Regions from separate parts of the Janthinobacterium sp. FW305-128 genome, predicted to be linked through region 3. Evidence: predicted binding sites of a transcription regulator. Region 3 holds the regulator's gene; each other region holds the start of a gene.
The links. Region 3 encodes FNR, which switches genes on or off when oxygen is low (the NO sensors DNR and NnrR bind a similar motif). Its sites were predicted from a motif close to TTGATNNNNATCAA; they were not measured.
Positions count from the first base shown of each region.

Region 1: IGS60_RS15385 (OmpW family protein) is a predicted target of FNR. The motif match lies at 1,736-1,749, and genes of this name have one in related genera.
Region 2: IGS60_RS27335 (universal stress protein) is a predicted target of FNR. The motif match lies at 3,245-3,258, and genes of this name have one in related genera.

Region 1 is NZ_JACYMK010000006.1:362,067-367,082, forward strand. It holds gene IGS60_RS15370 (NAD(P)H-dependent oxidoreductase) at 1-499, opposite strand, end outside; gene IGS60_RS15375 (MerR family transcriptional regulator) at 573-935, opposite strand; gene fur (ferric iron uptake transcriptional regulator) at 1,010-1,450, opposite strand; gene IGS60_RS15385 (OmpW family protein) at 1,815-2,432, shown strand; gene IGS60_RS15390 (MetQ/NlpA family ABC transporter substrate-binding protein) at 2,511-3,338, opposite strand; gene IGS60_RS15395 (methionine ABC transporter permease) at 3,364-4,038, opposite strand; gene IGS60_RS15400 (methionine ABC transporter ATP-binding protein) at 4,031-4,840, opposite strand.
Region 2 is NZ_JACYMK010000018.1:613-5,628, reverse strand. It holds gene IGS60_RS27360 (phosphoglycolate phosphatase) at 1-49, opposite strand, end outside; gene rpe (ribulose-phosphate 3-epimerase) at 49-723, opposite strand; gene apaG (Co2+/Mg2+ efflux protein ApaG) at 891-1,265, shown strand; gene IGS60_RS27345 (hypothetical protein) at 1,290-1,436, opposite strand; gene IGS60_RS27340 (murein transglycosylase A) at 1,720-2,715, shown strand; gene IGS60_RS27335 (universal stress protein) at 2,753-3,190, opposite strand; gene IGS60_RS27330 (MFS transporter) at 3,328-4,629, opposite strand; gene IGS60_RS27325 (enoyl-CoA hydratase) at 4,706-5,016, shown strand, end outside.
Region 3 is NZ_JACYMK010000004.1:367,577-372,592, reverse strand. It holds gene ccoG (cytochrome c oxidase accessory protein CcoG) at 1-65, shown strand, start outside; gene IGS60_RS11575 (FixH family protein) at 212-736, shown strand; gene fnr (fumarate/nitrate reduction transcriptional regulator Fnr) at 863-1,621, opposite strand; gene IGS60_RS11565 (response regulator) at 1,861-4,935, shown strand; gene IGS60_RS11560 (TOBE domain-containing protein) at 5,014-5,016, opposite strand, start outside.

The DNA.
Region 1 (5,016 bases), on a different contig from region 3:
TGACCGGCTTGACGCCGCAAAATTCCAGGGTCGTCTTGCGCAGCTGGTGAATGCCGGGCATGTGGTAGACCCAGCGGAAATACCAGGGCGGCGTGTCCATCGCCACCAGCAGCTGCGCCGTGCGGCCCTTCAGCAGCTGGGCGGGAAAGGCCTTGCCCGGGCGGTATTTGAAGGCAAAGCCGGGCAGGAAGATACGGTCGACAAAACCTTTCAGCAGGGCCGGCGCGCCGCCCCACCAGATCGGGTAGGCGAACACCAGGTGTTCGGCCCAGCTGATGGCTTCCTGCGCGGCCAGCAAGTCTGGCTCCAGCGGCTGCACCTGGCGGTAGCCTTCATGCAGGTTCTGGTCGAAGTCCAGCTGGCCCAGGCGCAGTTCGCGCACGGTATGGCCTGCGCTGCGGGCCGTGGCGGCGTAGGCCTCGGCCAGGGCGGCGCAGAAACTGTCGCTGGACGGGTGGCCGAGGAGAATTAAAATGCGCTTCGGTGTAATTTTGCTCATGCTGCAGGCTTTCCGTTAAAGAAGAGCTTGCATGCTAAAGCCTGCCCCTGGGGGCAGAGTCAAGCGCGCAGTGTCAGGCTGCCTGCAGTTGCTGGCGCGCCAGGCAGTCACGGATTTCCGTGTCGATGTCGGCCAGCTGCACGTCGAGCTGGCGCAGGCGGGCGATATCCTGCCGCACCTGCGCGCGCTTGGCGTCGATGTGCCGCGACAGGGCGGCCCAGTCCGTATCGTCGCCGGCCAGGACGGGCAGCAGTTCGGCCAGGCGGAAGCCCAGGACCTGCGCCTGGCGTATCAGTTTGACCTGCGCCAGGTCTTGCTGCGTGTAGACGCGATAGGCGCCGGAACGGCGCACGTCGCCCAGCAAGCCCAGCGCTTCATAGTGGCGCAAGGCCTTGGGCGAGGTGCCCGCCAGGCGGGCGATTTCTCCGATGTACATGCTTGTCCCTTGTTGAGCTGTGGCGCACGCAGTGTAGCGCAGGTGGCTTGCCAGGCGCTACCTTCCGCGCTGCCTCAGGAGGCTTTGCGCGGCGGGACTTTCTTCGCCGTGCACTCGGCGCAGGTGCCGTACAGCGACAGCGCGTGCTCGTGCAGCACGAAGCCCCGTTCGGCGGCGATCTCGTTCTGGCGCAGTTCGATGCCTTCGTCGACGAATTCATCGACCTTGCCGCAACCCGTGCAGACCAGGTGGTCGTGGTGCTGGCCTTCATTGAGTTCGAACACGGCGTGGCCCGATTCGAAGTGCCGGCGAAACAGAATGCCGGCCTCGGCAAACTGCATCAGCACGCGGTAGATGGTGGCCAGGCCCACGTCGATCTTTTCAGCCAGCAAGAGTTTGTAGACATCGTCCGCACTTAGGTGCTTGATCGTGCCTTCCTGGAACAGCTGCAGAATCCGCAAGCGGGGGATGGTCACTTTCAAGCCCGATTCACGCAGTTCCCTCAATATATCCATGTCTCCCATTCCTTTTTGTAGTCGCTGAGCGAGGTAAGCCATTATATCGCAAATGATAATCATTACCATTCTCATGTGTGCACTGGAAATAGTATGCTGCAGGGGCCGGCGGCAATCCAGTGACATCGGCGCAAGTAACCATTGCGCGGCGCGCAACTTGTCTCAGCATTGCGCGGCTGGCTGGCCGCTGAAATAGGGGACCTTGCATCCGGTCACGCTGCATTGCCGCATTTTCTTGACTTGGGCAAAGGAAAAAATCCGTCTAGTGATGCCATCTAGCACTATTTGATGTGGATCAAAGTTTTTGTTGCACTGCACTCTTAGACTTCGCAGCGTTACTTAACGACAAAAAGAGGGAACTAGAATGAAAAAGTCCGCAACTGCAGCAGCAATCGTCCTGGCCGCCATCGGCGCCTTCGCCGGCAACGCAATGGCACAGGAAAGCCCATGGCTGGTCCGTGCCCGCGCCGTGCACATCGATCCGGCCAACAAATCTGCTCCTGTTGGTGGCGTCGGCGCATCCGACCTTATTCACGTCAGCAGCAAGACGATTCCTGAAATCGATATTTCGTATTTCTTCACGCCTAACATCGCTGCCGAGCTGATCCTGACGTATCCGCAAAAGCATGACGTTACCTTGTCCGGCACGAAGATCGGTACTTTCAAGCATTTGCCGCCGACCCTGTCGCTGCAATACCACTTCATGCCTGAAAAACAGTTCAGCCCATACGTGGGTGCCGGCGTGAACTACACGAATATCTCGGACGTGAAATTGCTGAACGGCGCAGGCCGCCTGGAGCATGACAGCTGGGGTTACTCGCTGCAAGCCGGTGTCGATTACAAACTGGACAAAAACTGGTCGCTGAACTTCGACATCAAGAAAGTACAGATCCGCAGCGACGTACTGGCCGGCGGCGCCAAGATCAGCGAAGTCAAAGTCGATCCTATCCTGATCGGCGTAGGCGTGGGCTACCGCTTCTAAATAGTGATGGCGCCCGCAAGGCGCGGACAATAAAAAAGGACGGCCTTGGCCGTCCTTTTTACGTTTGGTGCACGCCGTTTATTTTTTCAGCGTCTTTTCCAGCGCCAGCTGGTAGTCCGTCTTTTCGTAACCGGCCAGGTATTTGTTCGTCGCGTCGAGGAAGGCGCGCGAGCGGTAGGCCGCTTCCAGGTCCTTGACCCATGGTTTACCCTTGTCGGCCGTGCGGATGGCGACCAGGTTGATATAGCTGTCCGAGATCTTTTCCACGCTCAGGGCCGAGGTCAGCTTCATGCCGGCGGCCAGGGCGAAGTTACCGTTCACAAAGGCGTAGTCGGCGTCTGCCAGCGAACGTGGCAGCTGCGCCGCTTCCAGCGGCACCAGTTTCAGCTTCTTCGGGTTCTCCAGCACGTCGCGTTCGGACGCGCGCAGCGGATCGACGTTCGGTTTGAGCTTGATCCAGCCCATCTTGGCCAGCATCACCAGCGCGCGCGCCTGGTTGGTAGGATCGTTCGGCATGGTGATGGTGGCGCCGTTCTTGACTTCGGCCAGGGTTTTCTGCTTGCCGCCGTACAGGCCGATCGGCATGGTCGGCACGGTGATCAGGGCGCTCAATGGCAGCTTGTTATCGGTGGCGAACTTGGTCAGGTAGACGATGTGCTGGAACACGTTGGCGTCCAGCGACCCTTCGGCCAGCGCGTAGTTCGGCTGCACGTAGTCGTTGAATTCCACGATCTTGACCTTGTAACCCTGTTTTTCCAGGATAGGCTTGATGCCCAGCTTCAGCTGGTCGGAATACGGGCCGGAGCTGGTGCCGATGACGAGTTCTTTCGGGTCCTTGGCATGGGCGGCGGTGGCGAAGGCCAGGCTGGCGGCGGCCAGGAGCAAATTACGGCGAAGGTGGTTCATGCAGGTCCTTGTTTCTGAATTTGAATTAACGTTTGTCGAGGCGCTTGGCGATGCGCGTGCCGGCGAACTGGATGGTTTGCACCAGCACGATCAGGATGGCCACGGTGGCGACCATGATGTCCGTCTCGAAGCGGTAGTAGCCGTAACGGATGGCCAGGTCGCCGATACCGCCGCCGCCCACCACGCCGGCCACGGCCGAATACGACAGGAAGCTGATCGACAGCACGGTCAGCGCCAGCACGAGGCCGGAGCGCGCTTCGACCAGCAGCACGCGGAAGATGATCTGCATTTCCGACGCGCCCATGGCGTGCGCCGCTTCGATCACGCCGCGCGGCACTTCGCGCAGGTTCTGTTCCACCAGGCGCGCCAGGTAGGGAATGGCGGCGAACGACAGCGGCACGCTGGCCGCCAGCGGGCCGATCGAGGTGCCCGCGATGATGCGCGTAAACGGCGTCAGGGCGACGAGCAAAATGATGAAGGGGAAGCTGCGCACGGTATTCACCAGCCAGCCGAGGATCGTCGACAGCGGACGGTTTTCCAGCGACTGGCCTTCCGAGACGAGGAACAGCAAAATGCCCAGCGGGCCGCCGATCAGGATGGCGGCGGTCAAGCCGATGCCCAGCATGGTCATGGTCTGGCCCAGCGCCACCCAGATTTCCGGCAGCAGCTTGACGACGTTATTGATCGATTCTTCAAACATGTGTTGCATCCTTCCATGCGGTGGCTTCAAACGCCTCGGTGCCGTAATACGCCAGCTCGCGTCCCAGCGCCGTCTTGCGCGGAGTGGCCGTGTCGCTCAAGTCGAATTGTTCGGCGATGGCGCCGTTTTCCACGACGGCCACGCGGTTGCAGATGGCGCCCAGCACCGACAGCTCATGGCTGACGATGACGATGGTCACGCCGAGGCGCGCATTGATGTCGCGCAGGGTGTCGAGCAGGGCGCGCGTCGTTTCCGCGTCCAGCGCGGACGTCGGCTCGTCGCACAGCAGCACGTCGGGGTGGCTGGCCAGGGCGCGGGCGATCGCCACGCGCTGTTTCTGCCCGCCGGACAATTGCGCCGGATAGCTGTGCAGCTTGTCGGACAGGCCGACGAGCGCCAGGCATTCCTCGACTCTGGCGGCGATCTGCTCGCCCTTGGTCGTGCCATGGATTTTCAGGGGGAAGGCGACGTTGTCGAAGACGCTGGCGTTTTGCAGCAAATTGAATTGCTGGAAAATCATGCCGATATTCTGGCGCGCGTCGCGCAGTTCGCTCTTGCCCAGGCGGGTCAGTTCGCGCCCGGCCACGGTAATGGTGCCGCTGTCGGGGCGCTCGAGCAGGTTAATCAGGCGCAGCAGGGTCGATTTGCCGGCGCCGCTCTTGCCGATCAGGCCGAAAATATCACCGGGATAGACTTCCAGCGTGACCGATTTGACCGCGTGGAATTGTTCGCCCTTGGGCAGCGCGAAGGTCTTGTTCGCGCCATCGATGCGAATCACCGGCGTACGGTGTGGTGTGGTCATGCAGTGTTTCCTTTTTTATTGGACCGTCACAGGCTTGCTTGCAGGGGCCAAATCGCCCAGCCTGTTACGTCGGTTGCGTAGTATACCTCCGATCGTGTTATTACTCCTACGACAGAATCTTGCTTTGAATATGCAAATAATGTCTATGCGACTGTTTTCAAGTGAAAAAAGCGGGA
Region 2 (5,016 bases), on a different contig from region 3:
CGGCGCGCACGCCGGCCAGTACGTGGTCTTTCACCGTGCCCGCTTGCATCAGGCGCCCGCCACTTTGGCCAATTCTGCGCGCATGGCGTCGATGACGGCCTTGTAGTCGGGCTTGCCGAAGATGGCCGAGCCGGCGACGAAGGTGTCGGCGCCTGCTGCTGCGGCGGCGGCGATGTTGTCGATCTTGATGCCGCCATCGACTTCCAGCATGATGTCACGGCCCGATTCGTCGATCATGCGGCGCGCTTCGGCGATTTTCTTCAGCGCTTGCGGGATGAAGGACTGGCCGCCGAAGCCCGGGTTGACCGACATGATCAGGATGATGTCGATCTTGTCCATCACGTGTTCCAGGTAGTGCAGCGGCGTGCCCGGGTTGAAGACCAGGCCCGATTTGCAGCCATTGTCGCGGATCAGCTGCAAGGAACGGTCGACGTGATCCGACGCTTCCGGGTGAAAGGTGATGATGTTCGCGCCAGCCTTGGCGAAATCCGGGATAATGCGATCGACAGGCTTGACCATCAGGTGGACGTCGATGGGCACTTGCACGTGCGGGCGGATCGCTTCGCACACCAGCGGGCCGATGGTCAGGTTCGGCACATAATGGTTATCCATCACGTCGAAGTGGATGATGTCGGCGCCGGCGGTAACGACGTTGCGCACTTCCTCGCCGAGGCGGGCAAAGTCGGCGGACAGGATGCTGGGAGCGATACGGAATGTTGTCATGGTGGCTAAAGGCTGAGAGTAGAAAATGCGAAGATGCGCTATTTTACGCTTGACGCCGGTACCATGCTTCATTGAAGGACCGTGAAACACAGAATACGCATCGCGCGATGGTCAATGCGTCGCGCGCGACACACAATACGACTGGCAATGTCTGAATAGGAATGACGATGGCGACTTATGAATTTACGGTAACGGTCAAGACGCAATATCTGCCCGAACAATCGGCACCGGACCAGGGGCGGCACGTGTTCAGTTACACGATCCGCGTCGTCAATACGGGCACGGCTGGCGCGCAACTGATTTCGCGCCACTGGCTTATTACGGATGCGAACAACAAGGTGGAAGAGGTGCGCGGTCTGGGCGCCGTCGGCCACCAGCCGCTGCTGCAGCCGGGCGAGCAGTTCGAATACACGAGCGGCACCATGCTGGGCACGCCGCAAGGCTCGATGCGCGGCGAATACTTTTGCGTGGCAGAAGACGGCCATCAGTTCGAAGCTTTGATTCCCGAGTTCGTGCTGTCGGTGCCGCGCACCCTGCATTGACGCAACGCCGGGGGGCTTGGCCCCTTATTTCAGTTTTTCGGTGCTGTCCTGTTCTTCGCTGAGTTGCTGGCGTGCCGGTGGCGCGGGTTTTTTACCCGAATACATGGTCCACCAGACTATAAATGCCAGCAAGAAGAACGCCACCAGCGCCTCTATCATCAAGATCCACATACGCACCCCTATGTTATTTACCCGCAGCTTAGTATTTACCCGCCGTCTGTTGACACGCGGTAGTCTACCCGTTTCCATCGGCGCCGTCGCGCTCGCGCTGTCCGCCTGTACCACGCCATCGGCGCCACCGGCCGCCGCCGGCGGCAAGGCGCCGCCCATCGCGCCGACCGTCGTCAGGCCCGTGCCCGCCAAGCCGGCCGACGCCAAGGATGCCGCGGATGTGGCAGCGCCCACCTTTGTGCCCGCCAAGTTCGCCGCCTTGCCTGGCTGGGCCCGCGACGACATGCGCGCCGCCTGGCCAGCCTTCATGGCTTCGTGCGGCGTGCTGGTCAAGCGTCCGGACTGGAAGGAATCGTGCACGATCGCGCGCCAGGTGAATGCCGACAGCGACAAGGCCATCCGTCTGTTCTTCGAGACCTTCTTTGTGCCCAATCAAGTCATTACGGCCGATGGTGCCAGCACGGGCCTCGTCACCGGCTACTACGAGCCGCTGCTGCACGGCGCGCGCAAGCGCGGCGGTCCATACCAGACGCCGCTGTACAAGGTGCCTGACGACCTGGTCTCGGTGGACTTGGCCGGCGTGTATCCGGAACTGAAGAACATGCGCCTGCGGGGCAAGCTGGTCGGCAAGAAGGTGATCCCGTACGCGACCCGTGCCGACATCGAGCGCGCCACGTCCGTCACGGGCAAGGAATTGCTGTGGGTGGATGACGAAGTCGAGGCGTTCTTCCTGCAAGTGCAGGGTTCCGGGCGCGTGCAGCTGACCGATACGCAGGAAACCGTGCGCGTGGCATATGCGGATCAAAACGGCCACCCCTACAAGTCGATTGGCCGCTACCTGGTCGACAAGGGCGAGCTGACCCTGAGCCAGGCATCGGCGCAGGGGATCAAGGCGTGGATTGCCGGCCACCCGACGCGCAAGGATGAATTGTTCAACGCTAACCCCAGCTATGTCTTCTTCAAGGAAGAGCGTTTGCCCGATCCGAAAGTGGGGCCGAAGGGTGCGCTGGGCGTGCCGTTGACGCCGCAGCGCTCGGTGGCCGTCGATTCGCGCTTCCTGCCGCTGGGCGCGCCCGTGTTTTTGTCCACCACGCAAGCCAATAGCGAGATTCCCATGCAGCGCCTGGTGATGGCGCAGGATACGGGCGGCGCCATTCGCGGGCCGATCCGGGTCGATTATTTCTTTGGCTTTGGCGCGGAAGCAGCCGAGAATGCGGGCCGCATGAAGCAGAGCGGCGCCGTGTGGGTGTTGTTGCCGAAGCAGGCGCCGGCGCGCTGAGTTGCTGCGCGCGACGCCGGGGTAGCGATGGTCTGGCTTAACGCAGAACCATGACCGGCAAATGCGTATGCGCGAGCACTTTTTGCGTTTCGCTGCCCACGAACAGCTTGTTCAAGCCCTTGCGGCCATGCGAGGCCATCAGGATGATGTCGCAATGGTAGGTTTGCGCCGCATTGACGATTTCGTCGTGCGGGCTCGGTGACACTACCACCACGCCTTCGAAAGGCACGCCGGCGGCGCGCGCCGCTTCGCCGATCTTGTCGATGGCGCGTTGCGAAGCTTCCTGCATCTGCTGTTCATACAGGCTGGCGTCGAGCACGATGCCTCCGTCGGCCATCGGCGAGAACGGGAAAGGCTGCACCACGCTGATGGCGACCAGCTTGGCCTTGTTCAATTGGGCAAAGGCGAGGGCCGTCTCGGCGGCTTTGTCGGACAACGGCGAGCCGTCGGTGGGAAATAAGATGGTGTTAAACATGGCGTGCTCCTCAAGTGATGTAAGACAGCTTATGGATTTATATCAATTAAAACCTTGATGTAAATCAAACCTCACAGGCTTTGGCATGAATAGTGTCGCCAAGGCAATCTTTCTGCAGTGTATGCCCGTTCCTCGCTTCAGGTGCGCACGCTACGCAGCGGCGTGCCCCACACCATGGCGACCGTCAACGCAATGCTGCCTGCCGCGATGCAGGCCAGGCCATTGCGCACGCCAAAATGTTCCGCTACCCAGCCGGCGGCCAGCGCGCCCAGCGGCGCCGTCGCCACCGTCAGGAAGCGCATGGTCGATGTCATGCGGCCCAGCATGGGATCGGGCGTGACTTTCTGGCGCAAGCCCAGGTAGGGAATAAAGAACAGCATCACGCCGCAATCGAAAAAGAACATCAATATGGCATAGGCCACGGCGCTGGCGGCCGCGCTGCCGAACAGCGCGGCGGGAATCGTTGGCGTCAGGGCAAAACAGAGCGAAGTCGATGCCAGGCCGATCAGGATGGTGCGGCCGGCGCCATAGCGCATCGTCAAGGGCTTGACGATGAAGGCGCTGAGCAGGACGCCGGCGCCGCCGAGCATCTGCGTCATGCCCAGCACGCCCGGGCTCATGCCCAGGTCGCGTGTGGCGAACAGCACCGTCAAGGCCATGCTGGCGTAAAACAGGAAGTGCCAGATGCCGGCGCCCCAGGCCAGCGCGCGCAGCAGCGGTTCGCGCCAGACGAACAGCAAGCCGTCGGCGATGTCGCGCAAGGCGTGCTTGTCGGAGGGGGCCGGCCGTGGGTCGCGCACGCTCATGGCGCGCAAATTGAAAACGGAAATCAAGTATCCGCAGGCCGTGCACAGGATGGCGACGGGCGCCGACAGCATTTGCACCAGCACGCCGGCCAGGCCGGGGCCGATCAGGCGCGAAGCCGATTCCGTGGCGGCAAATTTCGATTGCGCATTGATCAAGCCATCGCGGCCCACGAGGAAAGTCAGAAACACCTGTTCGGCGCCGCCGCCGACGACGAAGCCCGTGCCGATGATGAACCCCACTATATATAACCATGGCATCGACAGCACGCCGCACCAGTAAGCGACGGCCACGCTGGCCAGGGCCAGGCCGGACATGCTTTCGCTGAACAGCATGATCGGGTGCTTGCTGCGCCTGTCCAGCAGCACGCCGACGGGCAAGCCGAACAGGGCGAACGGCAGCGCCTGCAGCGCGACCAGTACGCCCATCTGTTCCGGCGTCGCATGCAGCAGCAGTACCGCGCAAAGGGGCAGGGCCAGCGAGGTGATCTGGGCGCCGAAGCAATTGAGGCCGTTGCTGAACCACAGGCGGCGGAAATTGACGCTGGCGGCGCTGCCGTCGCCGCGCAGATAGCGGGTGCAGTACTGGAAGAAGGAGGAGAAAATACGCTGCTCGATAAAGGTGATCAGGCTCACAATAATAGCAGCGCACCTGCCGCGCCGCTGCCGTTAGCCGCTACAATCGTTGCACCGTTCATCGAGAGGAGACACTATGCAATACGAAGACTTGATCATCGACATCCAGGACAAAGTGGCGATCATCCGCCTGAACCGCCCCAAGGCCTTGAACGCCTTGAACGACAATATGATGAATGAGCTGGGCCACGCCTTGCTGAAATTCGACGGCGACGAGAATATCGGCTGTATCGTGCTCACGGGCAGCGAAAAAGCGTTTGCCGCCGGCGCCGATATCGCCGCCATGGCCGATTACACGTATCCCGATACCTTTACTCAGGGTTACATCAGCCGCAACTGGGAGCATATCTTGCGCGTGCGCAAACCGGTGGTGGGCGCGGTGGCCGG
Region 3 (5,016 bases):
TGCACTCGCTGGACGACCCGTCGCTGCATGTGCGCGAAAGCGCGGTGTTCATCGTGCCGCGGTGATGTTGATTTGGGGTCGGCCCCTCCGGGTCCGACCCCGTTATTTCGCCGTAGGGGTATCATCAATCATGCGTTAGGGTCACTTGATTTTCAACCCGGAAGCAAAAGCTGGAGTCGGACCCAAAGGGTCCGCCCCCAAGGAGAACACAATGTCCGACAGTCTGAAACTGCAACCTCCCGTTGCCCCGTGGTACAAGCATCGCTGGCCATGGCTGCTGATGATCGGTCCCGGCCTGTCCGTGGTCGTCGGCAGCTTCATGGGCTATATCGCGTTTACGCAGCCCGACGCGCTGGTGGTGGGCGACTATTACAAGCAGGGCAAGGCGATCAACCAGGATTTGAAGCGCGACACGATCGCCAGCGACCTGGCCATGGACACGACCCTGTCGTATGACGTCGCTGCAGCGCGCCTGAGCGGCTCCGTGCACAGCTTCGGCAAGGCGTACCAGGGGCCTTTGCAGCTGCACCTGGCGCATGCGACCCTGCCGGAAAAGGATATCAAGCTGCTGGTGCAGCCCGATGCGGCCGGCAATTTTTCCGTGGCGCTGCCGATGCTCGAGCGCAGCCGCTGGCAAGTGCTGGTGGAAAACGACAAACGCGAGTGGCGCCTGTCCGGCATCTGGACCTGGCCCGTGCAACGCAGCATCGCGCTGCATGCGGATGAAGAGTTATAACGTACAGCGCCGGGAAAAAACCGTAGCGAGCGGCAGTGATTTGTGGCTGAGAAGCACAGCTGTGCTATAGCACAGCGAGCATCGCAGGCCGCAAAGCACGACGCGCAGTAGGTTTTGACGGTGCTGTTACTTGCAGACGTCGGTGCCGGCTGTAATGGCTTTCAGCTTGGCCGGCTGCAAGATCTCGATCTCGCGGTTGGAGACGCGCAGCCAGCCTTCCTTCTTGAATTTCGACAATAAACGGCTGACGCTTTCGATGGTCAGGCCCAAGTAGTTGCCGATTTCCTCGCGCGACATGCGCAACTGAAATTTGCTGGCCGAATAGCCGCGCGCTTCATAGCGCGACGCCAGGTTGACGATAAAGGCGGCAAAACGCTGCGTCGCCTGCATATTGCCCAGCAACAGCATGACACTTTGCTCGCGCGTGATTTCCTGGCTCATCATGCGGTGGAAATGGCGCAGCAGGGTCGGCATATTACCCAGCAATTGTTCCAGGCTGGAAAACGGGATTTCACACACTTCGCTGTCTTCCAGCGCCACCGCATTACAGTGGTGGCGGTCGGCGCTGATGGCGTCCATGCCCAGCAGTTCGCCCGCCATCTGGAAACCCGTCACCTGCTCTTCGCCGCCCGGATTGATCTGGTAGGTCTTGAAGTGGCCCAGACGGATCGCATACAGGTTCTGGAACGAGTCGCCGATGCGGAACAGCGAAGCGCCGCGCACGATCTTGCGGCGGCGGCCAATGATCTGGTCCAGTCTGTCCATGTCGCCCACGTCGAGGCCCATCGGCAGACACAATTGATGCATGCTGCAGGTCGAGCATCGCGCACGCAACGCTTCCACGGTCACTGTGGGCGAGGTTGGAGTGAGTAGCGCTTCAGTCATGTCGGTACCTTTTAGAAAATGCAACAACAAGTTTACTGCATACAGGGTTGCCGTGTGCCAATTTCACCGCAATTTCGCTGAATAAACTACGTTCCGACTTTAATTATATGGCAACATCGTCAAAAGCCCATGCGGAGAGGGCAATTTGCGTGGCGGCGCTTGCCAAGCTGGGGTATTGATAGGAAAATTCCTGACAGCATTATCTGCCGCCTGTGCCGCCCGGTACTGAAAAGGAAATCATGAAGCCTCTCGGCATCAAAGCAAAAGTCGCGCTGGCCACCAGCCTGACCTCGATCGCCATGATCGCGCTGGTCACCATGATCCAGGTGCAGCACATGCGCGACGATTTCACCAAGGTACTGTTGAGCCAGCAGTCGTCCCTGATCAGCCGCACCGCCGCCGAGCTCGACGACAAGCTGGGCATGCTGCTGCAGATCGTCACCCTGACGGCACGGCAGCAGCCGCCGGAACTGATCACCCAGCCCGCCCAACTGCGCGACTACTATTCGCGCCGCTCGATGCTGGTGCTGTTCGACGACGTGCTGGTGCTCGACGCGCACGGCGCCGTCGTGGCCGACATGCCGGAAGTGGCGGGGCGCGCCGGCATCAACGTCGCCGAGCGCGAGTATTTCCAGACCGTGCTGCGCACGCGCCAGCCCATGATCACCGAGCCGATGCTGGGCAAATCGAGCGGCATGCCCATCGTGCAGATGGTCGCGCCCGTGCTGGGCGCCGATGGCCAGGTGGCCGGCGTGGTGATCGGCGTGCTGCGCCTGTACAAGGATAACCTGCTGGGGAGGTTGCGCTCGGAAAAGATCGGCAAGAGCGGCTATTACTTCGTCCTCACGCGCGGCGCCGTGCCGCGCTATGTGCTGCATCCCGACACCAGCCGTTTGCTGCAGCCGCGCCTGCCGAACGCCAACCTGACGACCACCCGGCTGCTGAAGGACGATGGCGAAGGCACCATGGTCAGCACCAACAGCCGCGGCATCACGGCCGTCAACAGCTTCAAGCGCCTGAAATCCGTAAATTGGCTGCTGGCCGCCTCGCTGCCCCTCGACGACGCCTTCGAACCGTTCGACGGCGTGCTGTACCGGCTGGTGCTGTGGAGCATCCTCGCCTCGCTGCTGGCCGCAGCCGTGCTGGGCTGGGTCACCGTGCGCCTGCTCTCGCCGCTGGTGCGCCTGCGCGACACCCTGCAGGCGCTGCGCACCAGCGGCAGCCGTTTCACTCCCGTGCCCGTGCAGCAGCGCGACGAGATCGGCGAGCTGACGGAAGCGTTCAACGGCCTGATGAGCGAGCGCGACCGCTTGCAGCAGGAGCTCGAATCGCGCGCGGCGGAGCTGGAACAGGAGCGCGACCGGGCCGAGGCGGCCAACCGCGCGAAGAGCGATTTCGTGGCGAACATGAGCCATGAAATCCGCACGCCCCTCAATGCCGTGCTGGGCATGGTGTATTTGCTGGGCAATACCAAGCTCGATACGGAACAGCGCAAGTATCTGACCATGGTGCGCGTGGCGGGCCAGTCGCTGCTGGGCATCCTCAACGACGTGCTCGATTATTCGAAGATCGAGGCACGCCGCATGGAATTGTCGCCCGTCGAATTCGACCTCGACGAAGTCATGAACACGCTGGCCACGACGATGACGATGAATGCGGGCGAAAAGGAACTGGAGCTGGCGATTGCCGTCGAACCCGACGTGCCGCGCCGCCTCATGGGCGACGCCCAGCGCCTGCAGCAAATCCTCGTCAACCTGGCTGGCAACGCCATCAAGTTTACCGAGAGCGGCGAAGTGGTGGTGGCCGTCAGCCTGGCCGAGAAGGACAACGGCCGTGCCTGGCTGCGCTTCGAAGTGCGCGACACGGGCATCGGCATGACGGAACTGCAGCAACAGCAGCTGTTTGCCGCGTTTTCGCAGGGCGACCAGAGCATCACGCGGCGCTTCGGCGGCACGGGCCTGGGCCTGGCCATCAGCAAACAGCTGATCCACATGATGGGCGGCGACATCGCCGTCGCCAGCAGCGAAGGCAAGGGCAGCCGCTTCTGGTTCAGCGTGCCGTTCGAGATGCTGGCGCAGCCGGCCGAAACGCGGCGCACGCCGACCCTGGGCCAGCTGCGCCTGCTGGTGGCCGACGACAACCGCACCACGCGCGAACTGATCGTCAAGCTGATCGAGGCGTGGGGCTGGCTGGCCGACGAAGTGGACTCCGGCTTTGCCGCTATCGAACTGTACCGCGAGCGCCTGGCGCAGCAGCAGCCGTACGACGTGGTGCTGGCCGACTGGCACATGCCCGTGATGGACGGCCTGGCCACGGCCAAGGCCATCCGCCAGGCAGCCAGCGGCCAGCGCCAGCCCATCGTGGTGATGGTCAACGCCTTCGCCCGCAACCACCTGGAGGAAATCTCCAGCGCGGCCGAGGCCGACGTCGTGCTGATGAAGCCGATCACGGGCTCGAGCCTGTTCGACGCCCTGCACCAGGCGCTGATTACCAAGCACGACGGCGGCGAGCAGCGCATGCTGCAACAGCCGCTGGGCACGGAACTGGCCGGCGTGCATTTCCTGCTGGTGGAAGACAACCATTTGAACCAGGCCGTGGCGCGCGGCATCCTCGAACACATGGGCGCCACCCTCGACGTGGTGGGCGACGGCTTGCAGGCCGTGGAACGGCTGCGCACGGAAGCGCTGCGCTACGACATCGTGCTGATGGACATGCAGATGCCCGTCATGGACGGCTTCAGCGCCACCCACATCATCCGCACGGAACTACGCTTGAGCCTGCCCGTGATCGCCATGACGGCCGGCGTGCTGGCGTCCGAGCGCGAGCGCTGCATGACGGCCGGCATCAGCGATTTCATCGCCAAGCCCGTGGTGGTGGAAGAGATGATGGAAGTGATCCTGCGCCACCTGCCCAAGCGCCCGCCAGTGCAGACGGCGGGGCCGGCGCCCGTCGCCGATGAGGAAGTGTTTTCCATGGCGCCGCTGATGCGCGTGATGGGGCGCGACGCGAAAGGGCGCGGCGTGCTGCGGCGCATGGTGGAAGACGCGCTGAACAAGGGCATGACGCCCATGCGCGATGCCGAAACAGCATTGCAGGCAGGCCGCCACAGCGACGTGGCGCGCATCCTGCACAGCGTGCGCGGCTCCGTCGGCACCCTGGGCACGAAACGCCTGATCCGCACCGCGTTCGCCACCGAGGAAGCCATCGATGCGGGCCGCCTCGACGAGGTGCCGGCGCTGCTGGCGCAGACGGCGCAGGAACTGGAGCAGGCGCTGGCGGCGGCGGCCGATTGGTTGTCCAGGCTGAAGGATTAAGCCTGCAACGTAAAACTGGGGTCAGACCCCAGAACCTTGTCGGATTACGCGCTTGCGCGCTAATCCGACCTACCCCATTTA